One region of the Janibacter sp. LM genome, then DNA from elsewhere that is predicted to be linked to it. Evidence: predicted binding sites of a transcription regulator. Region 1 holds the regulator's gene; the other holds the start of a gene.
What was found. The regulator LexA, encoded in region 1, represses DNA repair genes until DNA is damaged. The targets are predictions, from matches to a motif close to TCGAACANNTGTTCGA.

Region 1 (5,599 bases):
ACGACGTCGTCGTTGGACGTCGCCGCGCGGATGAGGTCGGGGATGAGCGCGACACCCAGACCCGCGGCGACGAAGCCCTGGACAGCGACGTAGTCCTCGGTCTCGAAGGCCACCTTGGGCGCGAACCCCGCGTCGTGCGCGATCTTCAGCAGGTGGCCCCGGCAGCGCGCGCAGCCGGCGATCCAGTCCTCATCGGTGAGATCGGTCATCGAGACCGTCTCCTTCACGGCCAGCGGGTGGTCGCGGGGGAGAGCGACCCGGACCTCCTCGTCGATGAGGGGGTGCACGACGAAGCCCTCGGGGTCCTCGCCCCGGGCCAGGTCGCTGCCCTCGTAGCTGAAGGCCACCGCGAGGTCGACGTCGCCGGCGCGCAGCGCGGCGATCGACTCGGGCGGCTCGGCCTCGGCGAACTGCACCGACAGGTCCGGGTGCTCGGCCCGCACCGCGGCCAGCGCGCGGGGGACGAGGGTGACCGACGACGAGGGGAAGGCCATGAGCCGCACCCGGCCGGAGCGCAGCCCGGCGATCGCGGCGACCTCCTCCTCGGCGGCGTCGAGCGCCGCGAGGACCGGCGTCGCGTGGCGCGCGAGCACCGCACCGGCCTCGGTGAGCCGCACGGAGCGGCCGACCTTCTCCACGAGGACGGTCCCGGTCCGTTGCTCGAGGCGCTTGACCATCTGGGAGACCGCCGGCTGCGAGTAGCCGAGAGCGAGGGCGGCGGCGGTGAAGCTGCCCTCCTCGGCGATGGCCCGCATCACGCGGAGCCCGGCGGCGTCGATCATGGGGCCATGGTAGGTCGTCCGGCTCGGCCGGTGCCGCTCCCGCTCACCCGAGGGCGCCGAGCACCTCATACTGGTGCGGTGATCGAGGACATCGCCCGGGTGCTGTCGGCCGGTCCGGCCCTCGTGCTCACCGGCGCCGGCATGTCGACCGACTCCGGCATCCCGGACTACCGCGGGCCGGACGGCACGCGGCGGGTGTCGCCCATGCACTACTCCGAGTTCGTCGGGAGCAGCGAGGCGCGCCAGCGGTACTGGGCCCGCAGCTATGTCGGCTGGCGGCGGTTCCACGCGGCGCGCCCCAACGACGCCCACCACCTGGTCACCCGGCTGCAGCAGATCGGGGCGGCCGGCCCCGTCATCACGCAGAACGTCGACGGCCTGCACCAGGCGGCCGACACCCGCGACGTCGTCGAGCTGCACGGCAACCTCGTCGAAGCGGTCTGCCTGACCTGCGGCACACGGGTGGACCGGCAGGTCCTCGATGCGCGGATGGCCGCCGCCAACCCCGGCTTCGACGCCGACAGCGACGAGATCCGACCCGACGGCGACGTGCGGCTGGAGTCGGTCGACGTCGGCCGTTTCATCGCCCCGTGCTGCGAGGAGTGCGGCGCCGACACGCTCAAGCCCGACGTCGTCTTCTTCGGCGGATCGGTCGCCAAGCCGCTCGTGCAGCGCTGCTACGACCTCGTCGACGCCGCGCCGAGCCTGCTCGTGCTGGGCAGCTCGCTGCAGGTGATGTCGGGGCTGCGGTTCGTGCGGCACGCGGCCAAGCGCGGGATCCCGGTCTCGCTGATCACCCGCGGACCCACGCGGGGGGACGACCTCGTCGACCACCGCGTGGACGGGGAGCTGCGGGACTCCCTTCGCTCCCTCGTCGACGCGGTCCTCGAGCTGTCGGTCACAGGCGGCGCAGCACCGCGGTGACCTTGCCGAGGATCGTCGCGTGGTCGCCGTCGATCGGGTCGAAGGCGGGGTTGTGGGGGAGCAGCCACACGTGGCCGTCCTTGCGCTTGAAGGTCTTGACCGTCGCTTCGTTGTCGAGCATGGCCGCGACGATGTCGCCGTTGTCCGCCTGCGGCTGCTGACGCACGACGACCCAGTCGCCGTCGCAGATGGCGGCGTCGATCATCGAGTCGCCGACGACCTTGAGCAGGAACAGGGAGCCCTCGCCGACGATCTGCTTGGGCAGGGGGAAGACGTCGTCGACGACCTCCTCGGCGGTGATCGGGACACCGGCGGCGATCTGGCCGAGGACGGGGACGTAGCTGGCCTCGGGACGCGCGTCGCCGGAGCCGGTCGGGTCGACGACGGCATCGCCGTGGTCGGCGCCGCCCCGCATGGAGGCCAGGTCGGTGACCTCGCCCGCCGGGGCGTCGTGGCCGTCGGGGGAGATGACCTCGATGGCCCGCGGGCGGTTGGGGTCGCGGCGCAGGTAGCCCTTGCGCTCGAGGGAGGAGAGCTGGTGGGCGACGGAGCTGGGGGAGGTGAGGCCGACGAGCTCGCCGATCTCGCGCAGGCTCGGCGGGTAGCCGCGGGTCGCGACGGCATTGCGGATGACCTCGAGGACCTTGCGCTGCCGCGCGGTCAACCCGTCCCCGGTGTCGCGCTCGGGGAGCTGGTGGATGTTGCCCTCGCCCGTGTCCTCGCCCTGTCCGCTCATCGATCGACCCTTCGTCCGTGTCCGCGAGGCACCGTTGTCGGTGGTCGCTGGTCAACTACTCCGTGTCGACGACAGTAGGCCGATCGAACAGGTATTTCAAACATCTGTTCGAGCGTGTCCTTGATTTTCTTCGAACACCCGTGCTAGACATCGTACAGACGTTCTATCGAACACCGGTTCGAGAGAACCGCCACCGCCAGGAGGACCGCATGACCGCTCTCACCGCCGCCCCCGCCCCCCTTCGCGGCGCGCGCCCGGCGCGCTCGCGTCATCTCGTCTCGGTGCCGACGGGCGATGCAGCCCTCGCCCACCCCGCCACCCGGCTGCGCATGACCCGCCGCGGTCGGCTGGCCGTCACGACCTCGATGCTCCTGGTCGCGAGCGTCGCCGGTGCCGCGATGGCCTTCGGTGGGCCCGCGACCCAGCCCGAGCAGGTCACCGTCCGGTCGGGGCAGACCCTCGGTCAGATCGCCGCCGCAGAGCTGCCCGAGCTGCCGGTCCAGCAGGGCGTCGCCCGCCTCCAGGTGGCCAACGGGCTGTCGACCTCGTACGTGCACGCGGGGCAGACGCTGACCATCCCGACCCCCTGAGTCGCACCTGATCTCCCGGACCCATCGACCCGGGTCCGGGCCGGCCGAGGGCCACCTCCGCAGCACGTGGAGGTGGCCCTCGTGCCGTTCGTCGACGGGTGTGGATCAGGACTTGCGTCACGCGCTCCGGGGGCGTCTAATGGTCACTACATCTAGTGGTTACACCGTTGTCATTCGTCCACATCTAGTGCACAGGATGAGGTCGGTTCTCCACAGAAATCCGGGGTTCGTCCCCACGCCATCCACCGCACCATCCACAGACCAGCCGTTCTTTCGGCCACGACGAAGGGAGTCCGACGTGCACTGCCCGTTCTGCCGCCACACCGACTCCCGCGTCATCGACAGCCGCACCACGGACGACGGCAGCGCCATCCGGCGTCGCCGCCAGTGCCCGGAGTGCAGCCGCCGCTTCACCACCCTCGAGAGCGCGAGCCTCACGGTGACCAAGCGGTCTGGTGCGGCCGAGCCCTTCAGCCGGGCCAAGGTCCTGGCCGGTGTCCGCAAGGCCTGCCAGGGCCGACCGGTCACCGAGGACCAGCTCGCCCTCCTCGCCCAGCGCGTCGAGGAGAGCATCCGGGCGCAGGGCAGCGCCGAGATCGACGCGCACGAGGTGGGCATGGCGATCCTCCCGCCGCTGCGCGAGCTCGACGAGGTCGCCTACCTACGTTTTGCGTCCGTCTACCAGTCCTTCGACTCCCTGGACGACTTCGAGGCGGCCATCACCGCCCTTCGCCGCGAGCACACCGCGGCCACCTGACCCAGCACGAACCCACTCGCACCACCCGAGCAGCACAGCCGTCACCACACGGACCAGGAGAGAGAGCATGACCGAGACCGCCGGCAAGCCCAGCGCCCGTCGCGGGTCCCGCACCAAGGGCCTGACGATCAACCGCATCCACACGACCGAGGGCGTCCACCCCTATGACGAGGTCACGTGGGAGAAGCGCGACGTCGTCCAGCAGAACTGGAAGACCGGCGAGACGATCTTCGAGCAGCGCGGGGTCGAGTTCCCCGACTTCTGGTCGGTGAACGCCTCCACGATCGTCACGACGAAGTACTTCCGCGGCGCCGTCGGCTCGCCCGAGCGTGAGGCCGGGCTCAAGCAGCTCATCGACCGGGTCGTGCTCACCTACGTCAAGGCGGGCAAGGACCACGGTTACTTCGCGACCGACGCCGACGCGGAGGTCTTCGAGCACGAGCTGACCTACGCGCTCCTGCACCAGATCTTCAGCTTCAACTCGCCCGTGTGGTTCAACGTCGGCACCAAGAGCCCGCAGCAGGTCAGTGCCTGCTTCATTCTCTCGGTCGACGACTCGATGGACTCGATCCTCAACTGGTACAAGGAGGAGGGCTTCATCTTCAAGGGCGGCTCCGGTGCCGGCCTGAACCTCTCCCGCATCCGCTCCTCCAAGGAGCTGCTCTCCTCCGGCGGCACCGCCTCCGGCCCGGTCTCCTTCATGCGCGGGGCCGACGCCTCCGCGGGCACCATCAAGTCCGGTGGCGCCACCCGTCGCGCGGCGAAGATGGTCGTGCTGGACGTCGACCACCCGGACATCGAGGAGTTCGTCGAGACCAAGGCGCGCGAGGAGCACAAGATCCGCGCGCTGCGCGACGCCGGCTTCGACATGGACCTCGGCGGTGCCGACATCACCTCCGTGCAGTACCAGAACGCCAACAACTCGGTGCGCGTCACCGACGAGTTCATGCGCGCCGTCGAGGAGGGCACGGACTTCGGTCTGACCTCCCGCATGGACGGCTCGGTCATCGAGACCGTCGACGCCCGCGAGCTCATGGGCAAGATCGCCCAGGCCGCGTGGGAGTGCGCCGACCCGGGCATCCAGTACGACGGCACGATCAACGACTGGCACACCAACCCCGAGACCGGTCGCATCACCGCCTCCAACCCGTGCAGCGAGTACATGTCGCTCGACAACTCCTCGTGCAACCTCGCCTCGCTCAACCTGCTGAAGTTCCTCAAGGACGACGACACCTTTGACGCGGCCCGCTTCCAGGCGGTCGCCGAGCTCGTCATCACCGCGATGGACATCTCCATCTGCTTCGCGGACTTCCCGACCGAGTCGATCGGCGAGACGACCCGTGACTACCGCCAGCTGGGCATCGGCTACGCCAACCTCGGCGCGCTGCTCATGGCGACCGGCCACGGCTACGACTCCGACGGTGGCCGTGCGCTCGCCGGCGCGATCACCTCGCTGCTCACCGGTGCGTCCTACAAGCGCTCGGCGGAGCTCGCCGGGATCGTCGGCCCGTACAACGGCTACGCCCGTAACGCGGACGCCCACAAGCGCGTCATGCGCAAGCACCAGGCGGCCAACGACCAGATCCGCACGCTGCACACGATGGACAAGGACATCCACGCCTACGCCACCAAGGCGTGGGACGCGGTCGTCAAGGTCGGCGAGAAGAACGGCTACCGCAACGCCCAGGCGTCGGTGCTCGCCCCGACCGGGACCATCGGCTTCATGATGGACTGCGACACCACCGGCATCGAGCCCGACTTCTCGCTCGTGAAGTTCAAGAAGCTCGTCGGCGGCGGCTCGATGCAGATC
Region 2 (5,599 bases), on a different contig from region 1:
TCCTTGGCGACCATCACGGGGGGCTCGCCGGGCAGGTCGAGGCGCACGCTGACGTCCGCCGGGTCCAGGCCGGCCGCGCGGGCCGCCTCGTCGAGGGGGCGGTCTCCGTTGCAGCAGTAGTCGAGGCCGAGCTGCTCGAGCACGCGGCTGCGGCGCGGGTCCTCGGTGACGAGGTCACCCAGGGTGGTGGTGGTCATGACGGCCATGGCGAGATCCCTTCGTGGTGGTGGTGCCGGGTGGTCAGGGGTGGGGTGCGGTCGCCGGGGTGCCGGCGAGGATGTCGGTCAGCGTGGTCCGGGCGCGGCTCCACGCCTCGTGGAGGACGCAGGTGCGGCCGAGCGTGCACGCGCGGTCCTCGGCCACGCACCGCCCGGTGGTCGTCGGGCCGTCGATGGCCTCGATGACCTCGAGCACGCTCACCCCGCTCGCGTCGTCGGTGAGCGAGTAGCCGCCGGTCGGGCCGGGGGTGGAGCGCACCCACCCGGCCTTGACGAGCGGGCCGACCACCTGGGCGACGAACCCCGGGGTCGCGCCGAGGGCCTCGGCGAGCTCGGGTGCCTTGAGGCGGGTGCCGGCCGGGGCGAGCAGCCCGACGGCCTGGACGGCCAGCTCCGCTCTTCGGGTGACCTCTAGTCTCATAGTCATAGACTACAAGATCAGGACGAAGGGGGGAAGCCCTCCAGGTCCCAGCGCTCCATGACGTGGCAGCGGTCGCTCTCCCACCAGGCCAGCTGCAGCACGGTGAGGGTGCAGTCGACCGGCAGCAGGTGGCCGAGCGAACGTCGGGTGGACGCGATCGAGACTCCGTCGCGGGCCGCGTCGAGGGTGAGGTGCGGGACGGGGACGCGACCGAACCTCCCTTCGTAGGGAGGGAACGCGGGGAAGGCAGTGGCGAGGGCCGCCGTGAGGGCGCGCAGCGGGGCGTCCGGCTCGGGGCGCAGGTGGATGATGCCGTCGGGGAACTGGTCGATCTCGTCGAGCCGCACCGTGATCGGCGCCGTCCGGGCCGCGATCGCGGCGACCGTGGCGAGCTGGTGCGGGGTCGGCGCCGGGGCGAAGGGGGCCAGCGCCGTGATGTGCGCGTGGCCGAACGCCGGGTCCGTGGAGACGAACCCGGCGTCGTGGTGGGCGGTGCGCTCGACGACCCAGGCCTCCAGCGGTGGGACCGGGAGCTGCAGGACGGTGTGCCCCGACGCCCCCTGCGGGTTCGTCATGGCGTCACCGTAGACCTGCCCGTCAGTCCTCCGGCAGCTCGGCGAAGGTCTGCTTCGTCGCGATGTACCAGCCGAGCGCCTTGCGGGGGCGCAGCCACCGCTTCTTCATCGTCGGTCCTCTCGTGGTGGGGTCTCTCGTGGTGGTGACGACCGGGGGAGCGCGGATGTGACCGGCCGGCGGCGCAGGTCCTCCCGCCGGGTGACGCGACCGAGCACCTCGAGGTCGGCGCGGAAGGTGATGCCCCGCACCACGCCCCCTTCGATCGAGCACGGCGATCTCCCTTCGCCCGTCGATCCGCTCCGGGGTGCCGGTGGCGATCGCGGCCGCGTCCGCCGTGACCCTCGCCTGCGGCGCGAGCCCCTCGTCGCCGTGCCTCAGCCCACTGACGCACGGGGCGGGTCCAGTGTGACTGGCAGGCTGGCCCCATGACACGCACCCGCGACGCCTGGTCCCTCGACCGCATGCCCGACCAGACCGGCCGGACCGTGGTGGTCACCGGGGCCAGCTCGGGGCTGGGCGCCGTCACCGCCCGTGAGCTCGCCGCGCGGGGCGCGCACGTCGTCCTCGCCTGCCGGGACACGGCGAAGGGGGAGGCCGTCGCCGCCGATCTCGAGCGCGCGCAGGTCGTGCGCCTGGACCTGTCGTCGCTGGACTCGGTGCGCTCGGCCGCGCGGGAGGTCCGCGACCGGCACGAGCGGATCGACCTGCTCGTCAACAACGCGGGGGTGATGATGACCCCGCGGGGAGTGACGGCGGACGGTTTCGAGCTGCAGGTCGGCACGAACCACCTGGGCCACTTCGCGCTCACCGCGCTCCTGCTCGAGCGGCTGCTGGTGACGCCGGGGTCGCGCGTGGTGACGGTGTCGAGCCTCGCGCACCGGTTCGGGGGCGGTCGTCTGGACGTCGACGACCTGCAGTCCGAGCGGGGCTACGACCCGATGGGCGCCTACGGGCGCTCGAAGCTGGCCAACCTGCTCTTCACCCATGAGCTGCAGCGGCGGTTGTCCGAGGCTGGGGCGGGGACGATCGCGCTCGCCGCGCACCCCGGGCTCTCCCGGACCGCCCTGGCCCGGTACCTGCCCGCCCCGGCCCGTCCCCTGGTCGCGGCAGGCAACGTGCTCGTCGGGCAGAGCGCGGCGAAGGGGGCCCTGCCGATCCTGCGCGCCGCGACCGACCCGGCCGCGGTCGGCGGCGAGTACTACGGCCCGAGCGGGTTTCGCGAGTTCCGTGGCCGTCCGGTGGCGGTCGGCTCCTCCCGCGGGTCGCGGGACCCGGAGGTGATGCGCCGGCTGTGGGAGGTCTCGGAGGAGCTCACCGGGGTGCCTTTCGCTGAACTCGCCCCCGCTCCCTGAGGGCCACCCGGGGGCACGCTCCCTGAGGAGGTTGCGCACCCCGACCCACGCTCCCTGAGGAGGTTGCGCACCCCGACCCACGCTCCCTGAGGAGGTTGCGCACCCCGACCCACGCTCCCTGAGGAGGTTGCGCAGCAACCGTCTCGAAGGGCCACCATCCCCAGACCCCCACCCGACCCAGCGCCCGTCCACAGCACCCCAACGCTCCCGACCGCTGTCGGTGGTCGAACATACGATCGATGCATGTCAGAGGCGACGGTGCGTGACGCGGACCCGGGACCGGACCCGGTCCTGCGGGACGCGCTGCGCCCGTTGCTCGACACCGACGTCGACAGGGTGTGGCAGCTGCCCGACGCCGAGGTCACCGACGGGCTGGCGGCGCTGGGCCGGGCGAGGCAGCTGCTGGCCGTGGCCGAGGTCGCGCTGGTGCGCGAGGGCATCTCCCGGGGGCTGCCGACGCAGACCTCGTGGTCGGTCCACGACTGGGTGGGCGTCAGCGAGGGGCGGCACGCCCCGCGCCCCGAGTCCCGGCACGTGTCGTCGGTGGTGCGCGTGGCGACGGCCGGCCTGCGGGCTGGCAGCGGGGTGAGCGACCCGAGCGCGGGCATGGCCCCGGAGCCCACCGGTGACGCCGGGATCGCAGGCGTCGTGGCGGCCTTCGAGGCGGGAGACCTGCCGCTGGGCAAGGCCGACCAGCTGGTGCGGTTCGAGGAGGGTGTGCGGCGAGTGGCCGACCGCGACCTCCTCGACGCGGACCTGGGGCTCCTCCTGGGCGAGGCCCGCGACGGGCTCGTCGCCACGGGCCCGGACGGACGCACCCCGCAGCGGGTCTCGGGCCTCGACGAGAAGAAGCTGGCCGCGGCCATCACGATGACCACCCGGATGCTGCGTCCCGACAAGGACCTGGGTGAGGACGACGAGCGGCACAAGGCGTCGCGCTCCCTCACCTCGCACACGGATGCGTGCGGCATGACCCGGTACAAGCTCGTCCTGGACCCGGAGGGCGCCGCGATCATCGACGCGGCAGTCGCCGCGCTGTCCGCCCCCGTCAAGGGCCCCGAGGGCGGGCCGGACGACCGCTCCCCGGCCCGGCGTCGCGCCGACGCGTTGCTCGCGGTCGTCGAGCGGGGTGTCTCGGCCCCGGTGGGAACGCCCCCCGGCGACAAGGCCAGGGTCGTCGTCACGATCAGCCTGGCCGCCCTGACGGCCCACCTCGCGCAGGGCCGCTGCGGTGCCTGTGGTCAGGACCTGCCGACCACGGCCTTCGGGGGTCATGCCGGCGGGTCCACCGCCACGGGGCAGGTCCTGCCCCCGTCCGCGGTGCGCCGGCTGGCCTGTGAGGGCGGGATCATCCCGGCCCTGCTGGGCACCGACAGCGAACCCTTGGAGCTGGGCCGCGCGGCACGCTTCTTCACCCCGGGCCAGAAGCGCGCCCTGTACCTCCGTGACGGCGGGTGCACCTTCCCCGGGTGCACCATGCCCGCCCACTGGTCCGACGCCCACCACGTGCAGTACTGGTCCCTGGGAGGGGGCACCGACATCGGCAACGCGGCCCTGCTGTGCGAGCGCCACCACACGCGGGTCCATGCCCGCGACCTGGCCTGCACCATCACGGCGACCGGCGTGACCTGGCACGTCTAGCTGCCGCGCCCCGGACCCGGCCCGCCACGGGCCGGGCCACAGTCGTGCTCACGCGTTCGCCGGGGCCTCGGTGCCCGCGCCACGGCGGCGGATGGTCGGGTCGGCGCCGGCGCCGGACGTGCCGTGCTCGGCGCCGAGGACGACGAAGCCGTTGTCGGCGAGCATCTCGAGGTCGGCCTGCGCGGCCTGGCCCTCGGAGGTCAGGTAGTCGCCGAGGAAGATCGAGTTGGCCACCTGCAGCGCGACCGCCTGCAACGACCGCAGGTGCATCTCGCGGCCGCCGGCGATCCGCACCTCCCTGTCGGGGGCCACGAAGCGGGCCATCGTGAGGATTCGCAGGCAGCGAAGGGGGGTGAGCTCCCAGGTGTCCGCCAAGGGAGTGCCGTCGAAGGGCATGAGGAAGTTCACCGGGATCGAGTCCACATCGAGGTCCCGCAGCGCGAAGAGCGCCTCGACGAGCTGTTCGTCGCTCTCGCCGAGACCGGCGATGAGCCCGGAGCAGGGGGAGAGGCCGGCGGACGTCGCCCTGCCGATCGTGTCGACCCGGTCCTCGTAGGTGTGCGTCTGGACGACGGCGTCGTGGTGGGACTCGGCGGTGTTGATGTTGTGGTTGTAGGCGTCGACTCCCGCAGTGCGCAGCCGCTCGGCCTGTCCGTCCTTGAGCAGTCCGAGGCAGGCGCACACCTCGACGCCCTCGTTGGCCTCCTTGAGGGCCTCGGTCATCGCGACGACCCGGTCGACGTCCCGGTCCGAGGGGCCGCGCCCGGAGGCGACCAGGCAGACGCGGGTCGCGCCGCCGCGCAGCCCGGCGGCGGCCTGGTCGATGGCCTCGTCGGTCGACAGCCACGAGTACGTGAGGATCGGCGCCTGCGAGCCGAGGGCCTGGGAGCAGTAGCTGCAGTTCTCCGGGCACAGCCCCGACTTGAGGTTGACGAGGTAGTTGACCTTGACGGTGTTGCCGAAGTGCTCGCGGCGCAGCCGGGCCGCGGCCACGACCGCGGCCATGACCTCGGTGTCGTCCGTGCGCAGCACGGCGAGCGCGTCGGCCTCGGTGGCCCGGCCTCCCTCGAGGATCCGGTCGGCGAGCTGGTCGAACGTGGTGGTCATGGCGCCCCTTCGGTGAACGTCGTTCAGTGAACGACGTTCAGGTTACCCGGCCGGGCTCCGGCCGGGCGTCAGGCAGCGAAGGGAGTTCAGCGCCCAGGGTCGACGATCGTCATGCCCGCGACTGGTGCGGTGTCGAAGCCGGGCAGCAGCGCCGCGGCCTCCTCGAGACCGATGGTCCGCTCGACGAGCCGCTGGGGCTGGAGCGATCCCGACTCGATGAGCGCGAGCATGCCCGGGTAGTCGACAGCGGCCATGCCGTGGCTCCCGAGCAGGTCGAGCTCCCA

Region 2: ABC138_RS08400 (DUF222 domain-containing protein) is a predicted target of LexA. The motif match lies at 2,792-2,807, and genes of this name have one in related genera.

What each region holds. Positions count from the first base shown of each region.
Region 1 is NZ_JBDIVG010000001.1:283,259-288,857, forward strand. It holds gene ABC138_RS01330 (LysR family transcriptional regulator) at 1-782, opposite strand, end outside; gene ABC138_RS01335 (Sir2 family NAD-dependent protein deacetylase) at 861-1,706, shown strand; gene lexA (transcriptional repressor LexA) at 1,681-2,442, opposite strand; gene ABC138_RS01345 (LysM peptidoglycan-binding domain-containing protein) at 2,652-3,032, shown strand; gene nrdR (transcriptional regulator NrdR) at 3,331-3,789, shown strand; gene ABC138_RS01355 (vitamin B12-dependent ribonucleotide reductase) at 3,857-5,599, shown strand, end outside.
Region 2 is NZ_JBDIVG010000014.1:5,841-11,439, reverse strand. It holds gene ric (iron-sulfur cluster repair di-iron protein) at 1-197, opposite strand, end outside; gene ABC138_RS08415 (Rrf2 family transcriptional regulator) at 241-639, opposite strand; gene ABC138_RS08410 (2'-5' RNA ligase family protein) at 657-1,214, opposite strand; gene ABC138_RS08405 (oxidoreductase) at 1,641-2,567, shown strand; gene ABC138_RS08400 (DUF222 domain-containing protein) at 2,811-4,208, shown strand; gene bioB (biotin synthase BioB) at 4,257-5,315, opposite strand; gene ABC138_RS08390 (alcohol dehydrogenase catalytic domain-containing protein) at 5,402-5,599, opposite strand, start outside.